Regions from separate parts of the Anoxybacillus sp. B2M1 genome, predicted to be linked through region 1. Evidence: a T-box and tRNA genes for the amino acid it is inferred to sense, from the RefSeq annotation. Region 1 holds a T-box; the other holds one or more tRNA genes.
What was found. The T-box of region 1 lies ahead of ileS (isoleucine--tRNA ligase). A T-box ahead of a tRNA ligase gene usually reads a tRNA of that ligase, here a tRNA-Ile.

Region 1 (3,396 bases):
TCATCTAGTATACATCACATCATAAGTGAATCGATTGGATCTAGCACTGCGAGTAAATATAAGGAATTATGCAGACGGAGGTGGCATTCGTGCCTTTAACGCCATTAGATATTCATAATAAAGAATTCAGCAAAGGATTCCGCGGGTATGATGAAAACGAAGTAAACGAGTTTTTAGATCAAGTCATTAAAGACTATGAAATGATTATTCGTGAAAAAAAGCAGCTCGAGGAAAAGGTATCTGAATTAACGGAAAAGCTTAATTACTTTACGAATATTGAAGAAACGCTTAATAAATCTATTTTGATTGCCCAGGAAACGGCGGAAGAAGTGAAGCGAAATGCGCAAAAAGAGGCTAAGCTTATCATCAAAGAAGCCGAAAAAAACGCTGATCGCATCATTAGCGAAGCGCTTGCAAAATCGCGGAAGATTGCACAGGAGATCGAAGAGCTTAAACGTCAATCCAAAGTGTTCCGTACGCGCTTTCGCATGCTCGTGGAAGCCCAGCTTGAAATGTTGAACAACGGAGATTGGGACCATTTAATGGAGTATGAGGTCAAGGAAATTGAAGTGGAAGAACATGAAAAATTGAGCCAATCTTGACGGATTTTGTCCTTTTCGCATATAATCAAAATAACTATTGACCATGTGTATCTATAAAGAGGATCAAATGTGCTTTTTAACGGATTTCCGAAAGAAGTCTCCCTCCTCAAGGAACGTGAAGGGCATAGCCCCGTGAGTAGGCGGGAGATGAATTTTGGTGGGCGTCAGCCAAAACGCATGATAGAATAAATGTATATCATGTTCTTTGTGAACGGGATATTAGGGGGGCATGGAGAAAATCCCATGCGAAAACCAAGCAAAGCCTTCCATGCGTAAAATATCCAAGGCACGAAAGAACCCCGACTAGGGTTGGAACGACCCGAAGTAACGCTCAGGGAGACGAAAGGTTCTTTCGTCGTAGAACTGAGAAGCTCCCACTTCAAGCGTTAGCTAAGTGGTGAGTAGTTCACCAGCTGTGCAGCTGAATGAAGGCGTATGAATGGATGACCATTCAAGTATAAGATACAATATTGTGATCAACGATGAAAGGGACAGTAGCTCTTTCATATGCTTATTGTAGCGAGCTGGGGACGGTGGAAGCCCGGCATAAGCGAAAGAGTGAAGATCACCCTGGAGTTCCCACGCTGAATTTGTGAGTAAGCGATGGCGCGTCATTCCCGTTACGAATGTAAAGAGGGCTATCATACATAGCCAATAAGGGTGGTACCGCGAGGCCGTTCTCGTCCCTTTTGGGAGAGAGCGGCTTTTTATATTTGATGATGAAGATGGAGGAATGTGGAGATGGACTATAAAGATACATTATTGATGCCGCAAACAGATTTTCCAATGCGTGGAAATCTCCCGCGGCGCGAACCGCAAATGCAAACAAAATGGGAAGAGATGGATATCTACCGAAAAGTTCAGGAGCGCACGAAAGGACGTCCGCTATTTGTGCTGCATGATGGCCCTCCGTATGCAAATGGCGATATCCATATGGGGCATGCGCTCAATAAAATTCTCAAAGATTTTATCGTTCGCTATAAATCAATGAGCGGTTACTGCGCTCCATATGTTCCTGGTTGGGATACACATGGGTTGCCAATTGAAACAGCTTTGACAAAAAATAAAGGTGTCAACCGCAAGACAATGAGTGTTGCGGACTTCCGTAAACTTTGTGAAGAGTATGCTTATGAACAAATTGACAGTCAGCGTCAGCAATTTAAGCGTCTCGGGGTTCGCGGTGATTGGAACAATCCATATGTCACATTAAAGCCGGAATATGAAGCTCAGCAAATCAAAGTATTTGGCGAGATGGCGAAAAAAGGGCTCATTTATAAAGGCCTAAAGCCTGTATACTGGTCTCCATCCAGCGAATCAGCATTAGCTGAAGCAGAGATTGAATATAAAGATAAACGCTCTCCATCTATTTATGTGGCTTTCCCTGTTAAAGATGGAAAAGGCGTTCTTGAAGGTGACGAGAAAATTATCATTTGGACAACGACCCCTTGGACGATTCCTGCTAACTTAGGAATTGCCGTCCATCCGAACTTAGAATATAGCGTTGTTCGAGTAAATGATGAAAAATATGTGGTTGCTTCTGCTCTTCTCCCTTCGGTCAAAAAAGAAATTGGCTGGGAGGAAGCGGAGGTGATCAAAACACTGAAAGGAAACGAGCTTGAGTACGTCGTAGCGAAGCATCCGTTTTATGAACGTGATTCACTCGTCGTTTGCGGTGAACATGTTACAACCGATGCAGGAACAGGATGCGTCCATACAGCGCCGGGACATGGGGAGGATGATTTCCTCATCGGACAAAAATATCATCTCGGCGTGCTTTGTCCGGTTGATGAACGAGGCTATATGACAGAAGAAGCCCCGGGATTTGCAGGATTGTTCTACGATGATGCCAACAAAGCTGTGACAGAAAAGTTAAAAGAAACGGGTGCATTATTAAAACTGCAGTTTATTACGCACTCATACCCACACGATTGGAGAACAAAGCAACCGACCATTTTCCGGGCAACAGCACAATGGTTTGCTTCCATTGATCAAATTCGCGATGAATTACTAAAAGCTGTTCAAGAGACTAAATGGATCCCTGCTTGGGGAGAAACGCGTTTATATAACATGGTTCGTGACCGAGGCGACTGGTGTATCTCGCGACAACGCGCATGGGGAGTACCGATTCCGGTCTTTTATGCAGAGGACGGTGAGCCAATCATCACGGATGAAACGATTGAACACGTATCCAACCTATTTAGACAATATGGTTCAAACATCTGGTTTGAGAGAGAAGCAAAAGATTTGCTTCCAGAAGGCTTTACTCATCCATCAAGCCCGAATGGCATTTTTACAAAAGAGACAGACATTATGGATGTGTGGTTTGATTCAGGCTCATCACATCAAGCTGTTTTAGAGGAACGTGATGATCTGCAGCGCCCAGCGGACCTTTATCTGGAAGGATCTGACCAATATCGCGGCTGGTTTAACTCTTCGCTTTCCACAGCTGTTGCTGTGACGGGAAAAGCACCATATAAAGCCGTATTAAGCCATGGCTTTGTGCTTGACGGGGAAGGACGCAAGATGAGTAAGTCACTTGGAAATGTCGTCGTTCCAGCGAAGGTCATGGAACAATTAGGAGCCGATATCCTGCGGCTTTGGGTTGCTTCGGTTGATTATCAGGCAGATGTGCGTATTTCTGATAACATTTTAAAACAAGTAGCGGAAGTATATCGAAAAATTCGCAATACATTCCGTTTCTTGCTTGGCAACTTATTTGATTTTGATCCGCAAATTCATGCGGTCCCATTGGCAAAGCTGCGCGAAGTGGACCGCTATATGCTGGTGAAATTAA
Region 2 (3,396 bases), 1.9 Mb from region 1:
TGAAGCCCCCCTCAAGATGAGATTTCCCATTGCATAAGCAAGTAAGATCCCTCGAAGATGACGAGGTAGATAGGTCCGAGGTGGAAGCGTGGCGACACGTGCAGCTGACGGATACTAATCGATCGAGGACTTAACCAATACGAAAAGGGGAGCAAGCTCGCTTGCATCCATAGGGCGTTCAAGCTTCTGACGGACAAGTCAGGAGACTTGGACAGAAGAAGCGGAAACGACCGTAGGATGCAGCTTGCGGAACTAGACAATACGAAAAGTGGAAGCGAGCGCTTAGCGCCGGAAGGAAAATGTTCTTCCGACGAGACATGCTTGCATGTCGATGGAGGAAGGTGATTTTCCACGAGGCGCTGCGAGCTGGAACTAGACAATACGAAAAGTGGAGCAAGACATCAAGAAAAGCATCGCCTATCCTTTCTGATCTGTTATCTAGTTTTGAAGGAACCAAAAAGTTCTTGACATGGGCGAAATGCTCGTTATAATAATACTTGTCTGTTTGAAATAACAAGCCTAGTGGCGATGGCGGAGAGGTCACACCCGTTCTCATCCCGAACACGGAAGTTAAGCTCTCCAGCGCCGATGGTAGTTGGGGCTAACGCCCCTGCAAGAGTAGGACGTTGCTAGGCTTTATATTAAACATATTCCGCAATCGCTCAGCGACGAGCATTTCCTCTCTGAGCAAACAGCGAGTTGCCTCGACGCATTGTGCTTCTTCGAATGTCTTGAAGAGGAAGAGGCAGTAGAAAAATACAAATAATGATTCGTTAGTTTTTGTGTTTATCTACTATTCCGCAATAGCTCAGCGGTAGAGCAACCGGCTGTTAACCGGTAGGTCGTAGGTTCGAATCCTACTTGCGGAGCCATTTTGGAGAGCTGTCCGAGTGGTCGAAGGAGCACGATTGGAAATCGTGTAGACGTTAACAGCGTCTCAAGGGTTCGAATCCCTTGCTCTCCGCCACTATTTCATGTAATGGCCCGTTGGTCAAGTGGTTAAGACACCGCCCTTTCACGGCGGTAACACGGGTTCGAATCCCGTACGGGTCACTTTTGGGAGGATTAGCTCAGCTGGGAGAGCACTTGCCTTACAAGCAAGGGGTCGGCGGTTCGATCCCGTCATCCTCCACCATACATACTATTGATTGAAAAAAATATAATTTTGTCATCGCGGGGTGGAGCAGCCTGGTAGCTCGTCGGGCTCATAACCCGAAGGTCGCAGGTTCAAATCCTGCCCCCGCAACCAAATAAAACGGTTGGTCCCGTAGTGTAGTGGTTAACATGCCTGCCTGTCACGCAGGAGATCGCGGGTTCGAGTCCCGTCGGGACCGCCATAGAATATGTATGGCTCGGTAGCTCAGTCGGTAGAGCAAAGGACTGAAAATCCTTGTGTCGGCGGTTCGATTCCGTCCCGAGCCACCATTTATTTTATCCAATGCATCTATGAATGCCGGCTTAGCTCAATTGGTAGAGACGAGCGAAGCATCGGTGAAATGACTGCGAGTTGCCTCGACGCATTGGACATCTTGAAATGTCTTGAAGAGGAAGAGGCACAGAACATGTGTTTTATGGTTAGTTCTATAGATAAAGCCGGCTTAGCTCAATTGGTAGAGCAACTGACTTGTAATCAGTAGGTTGCGGGTTCAAGTCCTGCAGCCGGCATCGATTTATTAAAGTAATGGCGGCTATGGCGAAGTGGTTAACGCACCAGATTGTGGCTCTGGCATTCGTGGGTTCGATTCCCACTAGTCGCCCCATACATATTATCCCAAGACATTTGTGATAAAAGATTTGATAATCGCGCGGATGTAGTTTAATGGTAAAACCTCAGCCACGAGCGATACATCATTGAATAGGCGACGAGTTGCCTCGACGCACAAAGCATCTTAGAATGAACTGGTAGAGGAAGAGGCATGGTATATCGGGACACTAGAAATTTGTAATAAAAAATTTGATAATTATGCGGGTGTAGTTTAGTGGTAAAACCTCAGCCTTCCAAGCTGATGTCGTGGGTTCGATTCCCATCACCCGCTTGTATACGGGCCTATAGCTCAGCTGGTTAGAGCGCACGCCTGATAAGCGTGAGGTCGGTGGTTCAAGTCCACTTAGGCCCATCTTTCTTTTTGTAAAGCGTTTTCTTTGCATAAAGTTTGGTGACATGTGTTGCCCATCTATAGGTGTTCTGTGAATTTCTTCTATAACATTGGTCAGTTAGCTTTTGTTTTCATCTACTATTCCGCAATCGCTCAGCGACGAGCATTTCCTCTCTGAGCAAACAGCGAGTTGCCTCGACGCATTGTACTTCTTCGAATGTCTTGAAGAGGAAGAGGCAGTAGAAAAATACGAATAATGATTCGTTAGTTTTTGTGTTTATCCACTATTCCGCAATAGCTCAGCGGTAGAGCAACCGGCTGTTAACCGGTAGGTCGTAGGTTCGAATCCTACTTGCGGAGCCATTGGAGAAGTACCCAAGTGGCTGAAGGGGACGGTTTGCTAAACCGTTAGGTCGCGTTTTTGCGGCGCGCGGGTTCAAATCCCGCCTTCTCCGCCACTGCTGAATGCAAGGCCCGTTGGTCAAGTGGTTAAGACACCGCCCTTTCACGGCGGTAACACGGGTTCGAATCCCGTACGGGTCATAAGTAAAAACCCTATGCACGAGAGCATAGGGTTTTTACTTTACTATAAAGTTAACATGATAAACTACATCATACGCCTCAAAAATATTCGTCCTTCCAATTATTTTAGAGAAAAAATTTATAAAAAAACTTGATCTATATAATATTGTGCATTTCTGTTTTTGATTATTCCGAATTTTTAACTTGACAAAATGTCAAATGTAAATGAATAATAAATACAAAGAAAGGCCGACCATAAAAACAGATAGGTCGGCATAATTTTTCTACTCATGTTCATATTCCCTAAACTCAAAATGATTGGTTAGGGCTACTCGGCTTTTTTGATGCTTTGTTTTTTTGCCGAAGGAATTTTTCTCCGTACTCTCCATGATCATGAAAGTAAGCATGTTCAATTTGAATCGTGGAATGTTTAATTCCATATTTCCTTTCCAGCATTTCATTAATGGCTAAAATAACACAGAATGGCTGAATGTGTTCATTGATAAATACGTGAGCAGTTAAGGAATAATGGTCGGAAGAAATCGCCCAAATGTGCATGTCATGTACATCTTCTACCCCTTTAATACCGCTAATGTCAGAGCGTATTTGTTCAAGATCAAACTGCGATGGAACAGAATCCATAAGAATAAAGTACGATTCGCGGATGATTTTTGCTCCTCCTGTAAAAATAATTCCTCCTATAATCATACTAATCAATGGATCTATTAAGGCAAATTCCGTGAAATAGATGATAATAGCTGAAGCGATAACTCCGATT

Region 2: it encodes a tRNA-Ile, which carries the amino acid that the T-box ahead of ileS (isoleucine--tRNA ligase) is inferred to sense. The anticodon was not compared.

What each region holds. Positions count from the first base shown of each region.
Region 1 is NZ_CP015435.1:1,325,075-1,328,470, reverse strand. It holds gene GFC28_RS06355 (DivIVA domain-containing protein) at 90-602, shown strand; T-box leader at 1,076-1,293, shown strand; gene ileS (isoleucine--tRNA ligase) at 1,344-3,396, shown strand, end outside.
Region 2 is NZ_CP015435.1:3,254,563-3,257,958, forward strand. It holds rRNA gene GFC28_RS15830 (23S ribosomal RNA) at 1-138, shown strand, start outside; rRNA gene rrf (5S ribosomal RNA) at 519-635, shown strand; tRNA gene GFC28_RS15840 (tRNA-Asn) at 798-872, shown strand; tRNA gene GFC28_RS15845 (tRNA-Ser) at 877-967, shown strand; tRNA gene GFC28_RS15850 (tRNA-Glu) at 982-1,053, shown strand; tRNA gene GFC28_RS15855 (tRNA-Val) at 1,060-1,135, shown strand; tRNA gene GFC28_RS15860 (tRNA-Met) at 1,173-1,249, shown strand; tRNA gene GFC28_RS15865 (tRNA-Asp) at 1,262-1,337, shown strand; tRNA gene GFC28_RS15870 (tRNA-Phe) at 1,350-1,425, shown strand; tRNA gene GFC28_RS15875 (tRNA-Thr) at 1,593-1,665, shown strand; tRNA gene GFC28_RS15880 (tRNA-His) at 1,685-1,760, shown strand; tRNA gene GFC28_RS15885 (tRNA-Gly) at 1,966-2,036, shown strand; tRNA gene GFC28_RS15890 (tRNA-Ile) at 2,044-2,117, shown strand; tRNA gene GFC28_RS15895 (tRNA-Asn) at 2,385-2,459, shown strand; tRNA gene GFC28_RS15900 (tRNA-Ser) at 2,462-2,554, shown strand; tRNA gene GFC28_RS15905 (tRNA-Glu) at 2,568-2,639, shown strand; gene GFC28_RS15910 (cation diffusion facilitator family transporter) at 2,928-3,396, opposite strand, start outside.